Regions from separate parts of the Salipaludibacillus sp. CF4.18 genome, predicted to be linked through region 2. Evidence: a T-box and tRNA genes for the amino acid it is inferred to sense, from the RefSeq annotation. Region 2 holds a T-box; the other holds one or more tRNA genes.
The links. The T-box of region 2 lies ahead of ileS (isoleucine--tRNA ligase). A T-box ahead of a tRNA ligase gene usually reads a tRNA of that ligase, here a tRNA-Ile.
Positions count from the first base shown of each region.

Region 1: it has a tRNA-Ile gene. The T-box ahead of ileS (isoleucine--tRNA ligase) is inferred to sense a tRNA for this amino acid. The anticodon was not compared.

Region 1 covers NZ_JBIMEV010000002.1:101,758-108,380, forward strand. The annotation lists gene ACHABW_RS02295 (DUF1189 domain-containing protein) at 1-778, opposite strand, end outside; gene ACHABW_RS02300 (Na/Pi cotransporter family protein) at 1,012-2,634, shown strand; tRNA gene ACHABW_RS02305 (tRNA-Met) at 2,783-2,859, shown strand; tRNA gene ACHABW_RS02310 (tRNA-Ile) at 2,884-2,960, shown strand; tRNA gene ACHABW_RS02315 (tRNA-Ser) at 2,971-3,063, shown strand; gene ACHABW_RS02320 (iron-sulfur cluster biosynthesis family protein) at 3,162-3,518, shown strand; gene ACHABW_RS02325 (superoxide dismutase) at 3,809-4,417, shown strand; gene ACHABW_RS02330 (MFS transporter) at 4,549-5,805, shown strand; RNA gene ssrS (6S RNA) at 5,867-6,058, shown strand; gene ACHABW_RS02340 (peptidoglycan D,D-transpeptidase FtsI family protein) at 6,151-6,623, shown strand, end outside.
Region 2 covers NZ_JBIMEV010000001.1:41,342-47,964, forward strand. The annotation lists gene sigG (RNA polymerase sporulation sigma factor SigG) at 1-285, shown strand, start outside; gene ACHABW_RS00215 (YlmC/YmxH family sporulation protein) at 536-790, shown strand; gene ACHABW_RS00220 (YggS family pyridoxal phosphate-dependent enzyme) at 1,032-1,715, shown strand; gene ACHABW_RS00225 (cell division protein SepF) at 1,745-2,176, shown strand; gene ACHABW_RS00230 (YggT family protein) at 2,198-2,461, shown strand; gene ACHABW_RS00235 (RNA-binding protein) at 2,485-3,258, shown strand; gene ACHABW_RS00240 (DivIVA domain-containing protein) at 3,337-3,840, shown strand; T-box leader at 4,021-4,273, shown strand; gene ileS (isoleucine--tRNA ligase) at 4,363-6,623, shown strand, end outside.

The sequences.
Region 1 (6,623 bases), on a different contig from region 2:
TATCACTTATTGGTTTTTGTTTTGGTTTAGGTATATTTCTTAAAACTAGGTTAATCATAACGATAGCGATGACCCAGTATATAGCAAAAGAAAAAGGAATATTTAAACCAATAGCATCAAAGACCGCGAAAATTATAGTTGGTAACGTTACCGCATAAGCGGAGAGTACCCAGCCTTGTTTAAAGTTTAGCTGGTTAGCAGTTTTTCGTTTCAATAGAAGGGTAATAACAGACAAAGTAAAGATACCGATAAATTTCAAAGCTGTTGTAAATAAATACAGTCCTATAATCATGACACCGATTATTAACGGTAAGAGTTCTCCGAAAGTTTCTATGTGTTCTGATAGTTCTGCTTTTGATATGTCTGTACCTAGGTCCTGATAACTTACAGGTTGGGGATTCCCTTCAATAACCAATACAGCTTCCCGATCTAATAGTGCAAAAGCAGTTTGATACTCATTTAAATCTAATGGTGTGAGCTCTCCTGTGGGATCAAAAATGATCACCGTATTATCGTTTTCTGTAATAATTGGTTCCTCTACATCAGACTTAAGAATTCCATTCTCAACGGAGAAATCAGGAATAGACTCTTCCAAATTTGTACTTACGTACGTATAAAGATTGTTAACATTGGCACCTAATTGAATGGAAAAAGGGATAGATGTGATTAGCATGAGGAAAAATACATAAAGAATTGTTTTGCCAATTTTTTGCATACGAAATTTTGCAATAGTTTCCGGAGAATGTAAACTGCTAATAAATTGTTTAAATATATTCATTTGTTCACTCCTTGGTTTATTTATGTAAATTATTTGGTTAATGACTCTTATTCTAAAGGAACATATCATAATGGACAAGTAAACTTTCCTTGTGTTTTTTTGAGTTGGTTTATAAACTTAATATAATCTTTACAATTCATTAATATTTTATTAATAATTAAAGTTTACGATAGTAAAGGTTAGCGAAACAGATCGAATTAAATCGAAACTTGGTAGATCAAGGGGATGACGTATTGGAACTAAGAGATTTGTTGTTTATGTTTTTCGGTGGATTGGGTATTTTTCTATTTGGAATCAAATACATGGGGGATGGACTGCAAAAGGTTGCTGGTGACAAACTAAGAGATGTATTAGACAAGTTTACTAGTAATCCTGTTATGGGTGTTATTGCGGGTATTGTAGTAACAATACTTTTACAAACCAGTACAGGAACCACAGTTCTTGCGATTGGACTTGTAAATGCTGGTTTTATGACTCTTCGCCAGTCAATTGGTGTAATAATGGGTGCGAATATTGGAACAACTGTTACAGCATTTATAATTGGACTTAAAGTTTCCGATTATGCGCTGCCCATTATTGCAGTAGGAACTTTTCTGATTTTCTTCCTGAAAAATAAAAAAGCAAATAATTACGGGCAAGTATTTTTCGGATTTGGCGCATTGTTCTATGGATTAGAATTAATGGGCGATGGTATGAAACCGTTAAGAGAGATGGAAGCATTTACGGACTTAACGGTTAGTATGAGTCAAAATCCACTATTAGGAGTTCTAATAGGAACTATTTTCACGGTAGCGGTGCAAAGTTCATCTGCAGCCATTGGTTTATTACAGCAATTATTTGCTCAAGGCGCTATGGATTTGAGTGCTGCATTACCGGTCTTGTTTGGTGATAATATAGGTACAACAATTACAGCGGTTCTTGCTGCAATTGGGGCATCCATTGCAGCGAAAAGAGCAGCACTAACACATGTTATTTTCAATGTTATTGGAACAATTTTAGTTTTAATTATTATAGGTCCTTACATTGCAATGATTTCTTTTTTACAAGATTCTTTAGTATTGAATCCAGAAATGACCATTGCTGTAGCTCACGGTATTTTCAACGTCTCCAATGTTCTCATTCAGCTTCCGTTCATTGGAATATTGGCTCTTATAGTTACAAAACTTATTCCAGGAGATGAAACAGTGATTGAGTACAAAGCGCAGCATCTCGATCCTGTGTTAATTTCCCAGTCATCATCTATTGCTTTAGGTCAAGCAAAGAAAGAGACATTGAGAATGGCGGAGTTATCTAAGCAAGGCTTAACCGAAGCTTCTCAATTTGTAGAAACAAAAATTAAGCGACACGCAGAACTTACTTATCAATTTGAAGATGCGATTAATAACTTGGACCGGAAAATCACGGATTATTTAGTTAAGATTTCAACGAACTCTTTAACGGCTAGTGATTCTCGTTTACATTCTATGCTTATGGATACAGTCCGTGATATAGAAAGAGTCGGGGACCACATGGAAAATATTGTTGAATTAGCTGAATTCCAAGTAACAAATAAAGTGAAAATGTCAGAATTAGCAAAAGAAGATTTACGCGAAATGTTCAGTTTGACGATCGATACGTTAGATGAGGCAATAAAAGCATTAGAAAATGAAGATGTTGATGCTGCCAGATCTGTTGTATTAAAAGAGGAACAAATTGACAAAATGGAAAGACAGCTTCGCAAAAAACATATTTTACGGCTAAATGATGGTAGTTGTCAAGGTTCTGCAGGAATCGTGTTTGTAGATATGATTAGTAATTTAGAGCGGGTAGGCGATCATTCAGTGAATATTGCTGAAGCTATTTTGGAAGAAGAATAAAGTTAATTATGGGGATTGTTAGCAGCAGGAAGGGGTCATTTCTTCCTGCTGTCTTCAACTTTTGTGAGAAAGATTAAAAAAAGTGTTGACTTGTATTTGATTCCCGTGCTAAGATAATCATTGTCTTTAAAAGAGCGATGGACAGCAAGGCGGTGTAGCTCAGCTGGCTAGAGCGTACGGTTCATACCCGTGAGGTCGGGGGTTCGATCCCCTCCGCCGCTACCATGATTTTATAGACTTATCCAGTTTGGACCCTTAGCTCAGTTGGTTAGAGCAGACGGCTCATAACCGTCCGGTCGTAGGTTCGAGTCCTACAGGGTCCACCATATTTTTCTAGGAGGAATACCCAAGTTTGGCTGAAGGGATCGGTCTTGAAAACCGACAGGGGAGTCAAATCCCGCGGGGGTTCGAATCCCTCTTCCTCCTCCATATTGACTTTAACAGCTCACTAGCTATTGCTAGTGAGCTTTTTAATTGTCTTCTTTCTTTTCCTCCTTCATAATGAAGAAAGTAAGGGAGTGAATGTAATGGAAGTTTTTATAACTAATGAAGCGATAAATGTAATTAACGAAGCAGCATCTCTTCAAGAAGATCAAGTGTTGTTTATCCAGTATGAAACAGATGGATGTGGCTGTGTCGTAAGTGGAGTCAGTCAATTAGTTGAATTAAAGGAACAAGACATTACAGATAGAGAATTACTCATAGAAACTACACCATTACCTTTTCGCGTTGCTATTGAAAAGCGTGTCGAATGGATATATGATGAAAAACTAATTATTGATTTTTCTAAGAACGCAAATATGCTTCAATTGAAGAGTCCTAACCAAATGATAAATCCCCGGATGTCATTCATGTCATGGAGCAAGTCAACTCAAAATGTATAGAGTGGTATGTTGAGTGCTAGTTAAAAATTATTTTTCTGTTTTATCCTTGTAAAATTCTCACGGAGTCTTCTAAATCACAATTTTTTTACGGTAGTTAAATTTAAAGACTAAGTAGCTTTATCTGAAAACAAAGGTTTATTATTTGTAAGCTGAGGGAATATTTGATAATGTGAAATAAGATAAGAAGTCCTCTTCTAATAAACATTAGAAAAGGCCTTATCATTGTGGGGGATTTTTTATTTTTCAATAAAACTTATACCTGCAATACTAAATATAAGGAGGAGATATGAATGGGATTTACTTTACCAGAACTACCATACGCACATGACGCACTAACACCACACATCGATGAAGAAACGATGAAAATTCACCATAGCAAGCACCACAACACGTATGTAACAAAGCTTAATGGTGCACTTGAAGGTCACAGTGATCTTGAAGGTAAAAGCCTAGAAGACTTACTTACTAATCTTGATGCTTTACCTGAAAGTATTCGAGGTGCTGTTCGAAACAATGGTGGCGGACACTTTAATCACACACTTTTTTGGGAAATCATGTCTCCAAATGGCGGCGGCGCACCTTCAGGTGAATTAGCGGACGCTATTACAGAAACTTTTGGCAGCTTTGATAAGTTCAAAGAAGAATTCAAAAATGCAGCTTTAACTCGTTTTGGTTCAGGTTGGGCTTGGCTTGCAGTTAATAATGGCAAGCTTGAAGTAACAAGCACACCAAACCAAGATACACCTATTATGGAAGGCAAGACTGGAATCTTAGGTGTAGACGTTTGGGAGCATGCTTATTACTTAAAGTATCAAAACCTGCGTCCTAATTATGTTGATGCATTCTTCAACGTAATTAATTGGGATGAAGTAGCTAAGCGCTATTCTGCAGCTAAATAATAAAGTTTAATTAGAGTGTTTCGAAAGCTTATGCTTTCGGAACACTTTTTTGAATTCTACATACAGAATCAAGAATATCCTTTTATCTTCGTGACAAACTAAGTGATGTTGGTGAAAGGAGTGTTGGTAGTGTGAAAAAATGGACTCAAAAATTAATTGGTGATATAGAAGTAAATAAAGACATTACATTACTTTTGGTTATTGGAGGGCTTTATGCTTTAAGTATCGCTTTATCAAATACTTTTGTGAATGTGTTCTTGTGGAAACAATCAGAGGATCTTATTAAACTTTCAATTTATAATTTATCAGCAGTTATTATGCAGCCCATAACATTTATACTAGCTGGCAGATGGGCAAAGAAAATTGACCGGATTATCGTATTGCGATTAGGTGTTATATCACTATCCTGTTTTTATTTGACGGTACTTATTTTAAGTGATCAGGCGGGAAAATACTTAATCCTCTTAGGTGCACTCTTAGGTATTGGCTATGGGTTTTACTGGCTTTCTTTTCACGTACTTACTTTTGAGATTACGGAACCTGAAACAAGAGACTTTTTCAACGGATTTCTTGGCTTGCTTACTTCTTTTGCAGGAATGATAGGCCCGATATTTGCTGGTTTTGTTATTACATATATGGAAGACCTAATCGGTTATCAAGTGATATTCTCAGGATCCCTTTTTCTCTTCTCAGTAGCCGTATTTTTAAGTTTTTTTTTAGGGAGAAGGTCAGCAAAAGGAGAATATCGACTCGCTGAAGGTTTTTCGTATCGAAAAGAATATCGTCATTGGAAGAATATCCTGCATGCGAACTTTTTTCAAGGTTTAAGGGAAGGGAGTTTCATTTTTGTTGTCATTGTCTGGTTGTACATTGCAACGGGAAGTGAACTAGCTATTGGCACATATGGTTTAATAACTTCATTTTTGTCCTTTATTTGTTATTTTATCGTAGGAAGATTTTTGCCGAAAACCAAACGTAAATATGCGGTCCTTGTTGGAGGAACTATTTTATACTTTGCAGTTTTTATCATCGCATTTGGTGCAGATTTTACACATTTAATTATTTACGGGGTATTTGCATCCATTGCATATCCATTATTACTAGTTCCTTATCTTTCCTTAACATATGATGTCATAGGAAGCAGCCGTGATGCTGCGACAATGAGGGTAGAATATATTGTAGTTCGTGAATTATTTTTAAATTTCGGAAGAATTGCCTCTATTCTCATACTGATTGTCGCCATATTAGGTTTAGGTGAAGAAAAGGGGGTACCGATAGCTTTGCTCTTTCTTGGGCTAGGACATTTCGTTATCTATTGGTTTATCAAGGATATTTCTTTACCAGAGTCAAACAAGAAAGAGAGCTATAGCGCGCTTAAGAAAAGATAAATACAGGACAATCGCTTCATATTGAAAAGTGAGTATCGTATGATATAATAATCTTAAATAAAGATGCCTGCTTTGTTGGTGAACTTCAAGTATAATTCGAGCCGAACATTTATTCACTTTGGGAGCTTTATATTAAAATGTTAACAGCATGCCTTATTGAAAATGAAAGGAAGCTGAAGATATTTTTGCAAGCACCCACCTGTCATTGGCGGGTTCGTGAAACCTGGAAGATAACCGCATATGCGGGCAACGTCTTATAGACACCTTATGAAATAGGGTGTCTATTCTAAATGTTTTTTTAATATTCATACTTTTTATTTCAGAAGGACAGAAAGGGTTTCCGCTATGAGTGAAAAAAAATTAACAAAACCACATTTATCAATTCGGCTCAATTTGTTGTTCTTTGTTGTATTTATGCTTTTCTCTGCATTGATATTAAGACTGGGTGTTGTACAAATTGTGCAGGGGGAATCTTATCAAGAACAGCTCGAAAGTACGGTTAATGTAAGTCAACCTGTCGAAGCCCCTCGTGGATTAATATATGACCGGTATGGAAATCTCTTAGTTGATAATGAATTACAATTTACTGTGACATACACAAACAGAAATACTTCACAAATTGAAATGATAGAGACAGCAACGAAACTCAGTGAATTTATCTCTATGAGTGATGAAGTAGAAGAGTTAGGAGATAAGTTTGAACGGGACCGGAAAGAATTTTGGTCAATTTTAAACGAAGAGGAATATTTGGGAAAACTTTCGATAAAAGAAGCTGAAGAAATGGATCTTTCTGATTCAGAAGCACATTTACAGCGACT
Region 2 (6,623 bases):
CCTGTTTCCCTTTTTGAACCTATCTATAATGATGGTGGTGATCCAATTTTTGTGATGGATCAAATCAGTGATGATAAGCAAAAAGATGTAAATTGGATTGAAGAAATCGCTCTGAAAGAAGCAATGATTAAGCTAAATGAGCGGGAAAAGGTAATACTTGATATGCGATTTTTTCAAGGGAAAACTCAAATGGAAGTAGCGGATGAGATAGGGATATCTCAAGCTCAAGTTTCACGGTTGGAAAAAGCAGCCATCACACAAATGAATAAGCACGCCCGTGAATAACCTGCGAAAGCAGGTTATTTTTTTATGTGCAGATTTATATGGATCATAGTCCTAAGGTGTTCTATTACTCGGTAGAATTAAACACATTCACAGCGCAATCAATTATATCTGCAAGTGTTTTAATGTAAGCACTTAAGCTATTTACATGAGCTATTATACTAGCTGTTTTCTTTAAATTGATATATGAGCTTTGTTACAAGCATAAGATATAGAAGATTGAATATAGGACTTTAAAGAAGGAGAAGATATTATGTTAAATATGTCTGAATTACAGTCAAAAGATATTGTAAATTTATCCGATGGTAAGTTGTTAGGGCACTTAACCGATATTGATATTGATTTGGAGCAAGGCAGAATTAATTCTATTTTTATAGGTGGGAGTAAAATAAGGAATATGTTCCAAAAAGATGAAGAATTCATGGTGCCCTGGAAAAACATTGTGAAAATCGGTTCAGATGTCATATTAGTGCGTCTAGAAGGGGAATTCCAGGCGAAATTAGAATAAACAACATGGATATTATCGATAATTCCTAGTATTTCGACGCTCCTTTCATGAAATCATTGCTTGAATGTAAAAAATTCTTTATGATAACAGTATGGACTTATGAAAATCACCTTGATCCGGATAAAGAAGAGTACCTGTTTCAGTAGCATCTTATAACAACCAAGATGCTACTAGGGTCACTCGTCTTATTTAAAGAAAACTAGAGTTATTTATTAGAAATGAGAGGGGTTTGTCGACAGTCATGTCAGTCACTGAAAATTTAACAATCATTCAAGATACTATTCGTGCAGCATGTGCTCGGTCCAACAGAAATCCAGATACAGTAAATCTCGTTGCAGTTACTAAATATGTCTCTACTGAAAGAGCACAAGAAGCAGTCTCTGCCGGTATTTTACATTTAGGTGAAAACCGAGTAGAAGAAGGAATGGAGAAATGGCAAGTGATTGATGGGGATGTCAATTGGCACTTTATAGGGAACTTGCAATCCAGAAAAGTGAAAAATATAATTCCTGCTTTTCATTTCATTCATTCTTTGGACCGTCTTTCGTTAGCAAAAGAATTGGACAAGCGTGCAGAAGAGGGACAGACTGTAAAATGCTTCGTTCAGGTGAATGTTACTGGTGAAGAGTCAAAGTCTGGTCTAACTCCAGCTGAACTTCCAGCTTTCATCGAGGACGTAAAGCAGTATACATCGGTTCAAATCGTTGGTCTAATGACGATGGCACCATATACAGAAGACGTGGAAACAGTGCGACCAGCTTTTAAACAATTACGTGAGTTAAAAGAGCAAATTGAGCAAAAAGAATATATTCATGCTCCTTGTCATGAATTATCAATGGGGATGTCAAACGATTATGAAGTTGCTATTGAAGAAGGTGCAACTTACATTCGAATTGGTACCTCATTAGTTGGAAAAGAAAAATAGCCATTCAAAGAGGCGAGGTGTTAAATAATATGAGTATGAAAAGAAAGTTTAAGCGTTTTTTTGAATTAGAAGATGACTATAATGAATCGGAGATGGAAGTGGAAGTTGCAAATTCCGAAGAGGATGAAAAGTTTTCAACTCCTGAAAAAGAAACCAGAAAAGATAAACGAAATGTAGTGAGTTTGAGTAGTGTCCAAAGTCAAGCAAAGGTGATGCTTATCGAGCCTCATAGTTACGATGAGGTGCAGGAAATAGCTGATCAATTAAAGAATAGAAAAGCAGTTGTTATAAATTTACAGCGAATACCTAGAGATCAAGCAAAGAGAATTGTAGATTTTCTCAGCGGTACAGTTTATGCTATAGGAGGAGATATACAGAAACTCGGTAGTGAGATTTTTCTTTGTACTCCTGATAATGTTAACGTAACTGGTTCGATATCTGATATGATCCAAGGATCATAGTATGTAGGAGAGTGAATGAAAGTGGAATTAATAGCAAGTTTAATCATTCAAGCAGTTGAAATTTATTGGTTTATCTGTATTATTTATATTTTTATGTCTTGGATTCCAAATGCAAGAGAATCATCATTTGGTCAAGCCATTGGAAAATTGGTAGAACCTCTTTTTGCTCCATTCAGGCAAATCATTCCGCCACTTGGCATGATTGATCTGTCACCATTGGTTGCCTTATTTGCACTACGTTTTGCAATGGATGGATTAAGATACTTATTTAATATGTTTTTATAACGAATGAGATGGTTGGTGAACAAGTGTCTATTTATGAACATTACAGAAAAGAAGAATATGCATTTGTTGATCAAGTACTTGATTGGAAAGAAATGGTTGCAAATGAATATCGGTTTAAGGTAACGGATTTTCTGGATCCAAGACAACAACATATCCTTTCTACTCTTATCGGTAAGAGTGATGAAGTGCGAGTGTCGTTTTGGGGCGGCCATTCAGCCCCTGAAAGAATGCGGGCCATTTTGTACCCTGATTACTATACTCCTGAAGAATCGGATTATAGTGTTTCAACATATGAAATTACTTACCCAAGTAAATTCGTGACGATAGAGCATCCCCATATTCTTGGCTCGTTAATGAGTATTGGTATAAAACGAGAAAAATTTGGTGACATCATTTCAACAGAAGAACGGTATCAAGTTGTTCTTGCGGATGAGGTTGCTGATTATGTCCTTGTTAACCTAGAATCGATTGGAAAAGCAAAAGTTAGGCTGGAGAAAGTTAATCGTGAGTCTCTTATAGAAGGTGTCAAAGAAACCGATGAACAGTTTGTTACTGTGTCATCAATGAGAGTTGACAGTGTCGTTTCAGAAGCTTTTCGTCTTCCTCGGGCAAAAGTGAAAGTGGCGATTACTGGTGAGAAAATTAAAGTTAATTGGAAAATAGTTGATAACCCCTCTTATACTATACATAAAGGGGATGTTCTTTCAGTAAGAGGTTTTGGAAGATGCGAGATTCTGGAATTAGAGGGAGAAACTAAAAAGGGAAAACATCGAATTATCTTGGGATTTCCTAAGTAAAAAAGGAATTTTTTCAGGTTATGTCGAAACATGTACATAAGTATTGTAATAAACAATTATTCGGAGGTGCTCTAGGTTATGCCATTAACTCCCTTAGATATTCATAATAAGGAATTTACCCGAGGTTTTAGAGGGTATGATGAGGACGAAGTAAATGAGTTTTTAGATCAAATTATTAAAGATTATGAATCCGTCATTCGTGAAAAGAAAGAGTTATTAGATCGGGTTTCTGAACTTGATGATAAGCTTACTCACTTTTCAAACATTGAGACAACGTTGAATAAGTCTATTCTAGTCGCACAAGAAACGGCAGAAGGTGTCAAAAGATCAGCAGAAAAAGAAGCGAAATTGATCATTAAGGAATCTGAGAAGAATGCTGACCGTATAGTGAATGAAGCGCTGTCCAAGTCCCGGAAAGTTGCTTTAGAAGTGGAAGAGTTAAAAAAACAAGCTTCTGTATACCGTACGAGGTTCAGAATGCTTCTTGAAGCTCAGTTAGAGATGCTTAATACAGAAGACTGGGACGACTTAAGTCAAACAAGTAAAGAGCAACAAGAAGAAGAGTCCTACGAAAACTTTTAACCTACTTGACGTATAAAAAGAAATTATCATATACTTTAATAACCGGTTTATATTGGAGAATGACGCTGTTTTTATAAATAGATGCTTGGGATGAAATTTACCAAGGTTAAGTGAGCATTCACTTTTTTGAATTTATCTGTTTTCTTGTTGTTATATAGTTCAATGATTGGTAATAATAAATGATAAGCGACGATAGGGAAAGTAAGAATAGATTTGAGGCAGTTTAGCGAACCGGTGATGGTGAGAGACCGGTGCCCCAACTATTTTGAAAATCACCCTAGAGCTGTGCACTGAACGAGAGAAACCTACTTATCTCTCAAGTAAACTGTACCGTGTCATGAGCGATATTTCATGCTTAAGTTGAGTGCTATTGGTCAAATAAAAGTCAGCACTTATATGGGTGGTACCGCGGGTTTTCCTTCTCGTCCCAATGTGGATGAGGGGGATTTTTTGTTTTTTTTGGCTATTACAAAGCCTTTAATAAATTATTAATGTAAGAGGAAGTTAAAGGAGGAAGAAAGTATGGAATATAAACAAACATTATTAATGCCGAAAACGGAATTTCCGATGAGAGGGAATCTTCCTAATAAAGAACCCGAGATGCAAGCGGATTGGGAAAGCATGAGAATTTACGATAAGGTTCAACAACGAACAGAAGGAAGACCAATGTTTGTGCTGCATGATGGACCTCCATATGCAAATGGTGATATTCACATGGGCCATGCATTAAATAAAATCCTTAAAGATTTTATCGTGAGATACAAGTCTATGAATGGATTTCAAGCACCTTATGTCCCTGGCTGGGATACACATGGTCTGCCAATCGAAACAGCGCTAACTAAAAAAGGCAAAGTTGATCGTAAAAAAATGACAGTTGCTGAATTCCGCAAAAAGTGCGAAGAATATGCCTTAGTCCAAGTTGATAATCAACGAGAACAATTTAAACGTCTAGGAGTAAGAGGTGACTGGGACAATCCATATGTAACTCTCACGCATGAGTACGAAGCACAACAAATTAAAGTGTTTGGTGAAATGGCTAAAAAGGGCTACATTTATAAGGGGAAAAAACCTGTTTACTGGTCGCCTTCCTCTGAGTCAGCACTAGCAGAAGCAGAAATTGAATACCATGATAAACGCTCTCCATCAATCTATGTCGCATTTGATGTAACCGATGGACGTGGAGTTCTCCAAGGAGATGAGAAATATGTCATCTGGACAACAACTCCTTGGACGATTCCTGCAAATTTAGCAATTGCTTTACATCATGAATTGAACTATGTAGTGGTTAACGTTAATAATAATAAATATATTGTTGCTGAAGGGTTACTTGAATCACTTGTGAAAGAATTTGAATGGGAAAACTATGAAATCACCGCTACTTATAAAGGTGCTGATCTCGAGCATACGAAAGCAAAGCACCCATTTTATGATCGTGAATCACAAGTTATTCTTGGGGATCACGTTACGTTGGATGCGGGTACGGGTTGTGTTCATACAGCACCGGGTCACGGGGAAGATGATTATATTATTGGTCAGCAATACGGATTAGATGTTTTATGTCCTGTAAACGATAAAGGTGTATTCACAGAGGAAGCACCAATGTTTGAAGGCTTATTCTATGATGAGGCGAATAAATCAATTACAGAGAAATTGGATGAAGTAGGTGCGTTGCTGAAACTTACGTTTATGACTCACTCTTATCCACATGATTGGCGTACGAAGAAGCCGGTGATTTTCAGAGCTACACCACAGTGGTTTGCTTCTATTAAAGATTTCCGCGAAGACTTATTAAAGGAAATAGAAGAAGTAACATGGCTTCCTAAATGGGGCGAAACTAGATTATATAATATGGTACGAGATCGTGGTGATTGGTGTATCTCCAGACAACGTGCTTGGGGCGTGCCGATTCCAATCTTTTACGGAGAAGATGGGGAACCTATCATTAATGATGAGACGATTACTCATGTATCTGAATTATTTAGGGAGCATGGATCTAACATTTGGTTCGAATGGGAAACAGCCGATCTCCTTCCAGATAAATTCGAGTCTGAACATAGCCCGAATGGTGTGTTTACAAAAGAAATGGACATTATGGATGTATGGTTTGACTCCGGATCATCACACCAAGCAGTGCTTGAAGAACGTGATGACTTAGTTCGTCCGGCGGATGTTTATTTAGAAGGTTCTGACCAATATCGCGGTTGGTTTAACTCTTCGTTATCTACTGCGGTAGCTGTGACGGGTAAATCACCATACAAACAAGTGATTAGTCATGGATTTACGTTAGACGGCAAAGGCAAAAAGATGAGTAAGTCACTTGGAAACGTCATTATCCCTAATAAGATAATGAAACAGCTAGGTGCTGATATTTTAAGACTTTGGGTTTCTTCAGTGGACTATCAGGCAGACGTAAGAGTATCGGATGATATCCTAAAGCAAGTTGCTGAAGTGTATCGTAAAATCAGAAACACTTTCCGCTTTTTACTCGGAAATCTAAATGATTTTGATCCGAAATCAAATACAGTTGCTTACAATGACTTATCTGAGTTGGATCAATATATGTTAATCAAGTTAGACGATCTTGTAAAGGATGTTAAAACTGGTTACGATGAGTATCAGTTTGCCCATGTTTATAACAAAGTTCATAATTTCTGTACGGTCGAGTTAAGTTCTTTTTACATGGATATTTCAAAAGACACGTTGTACATTCAACATGCCGATCACCTTGACCGCAGAAGGATACAAACGGTGATGCATGAGACGTTAACTACTCTCGTTAAGTT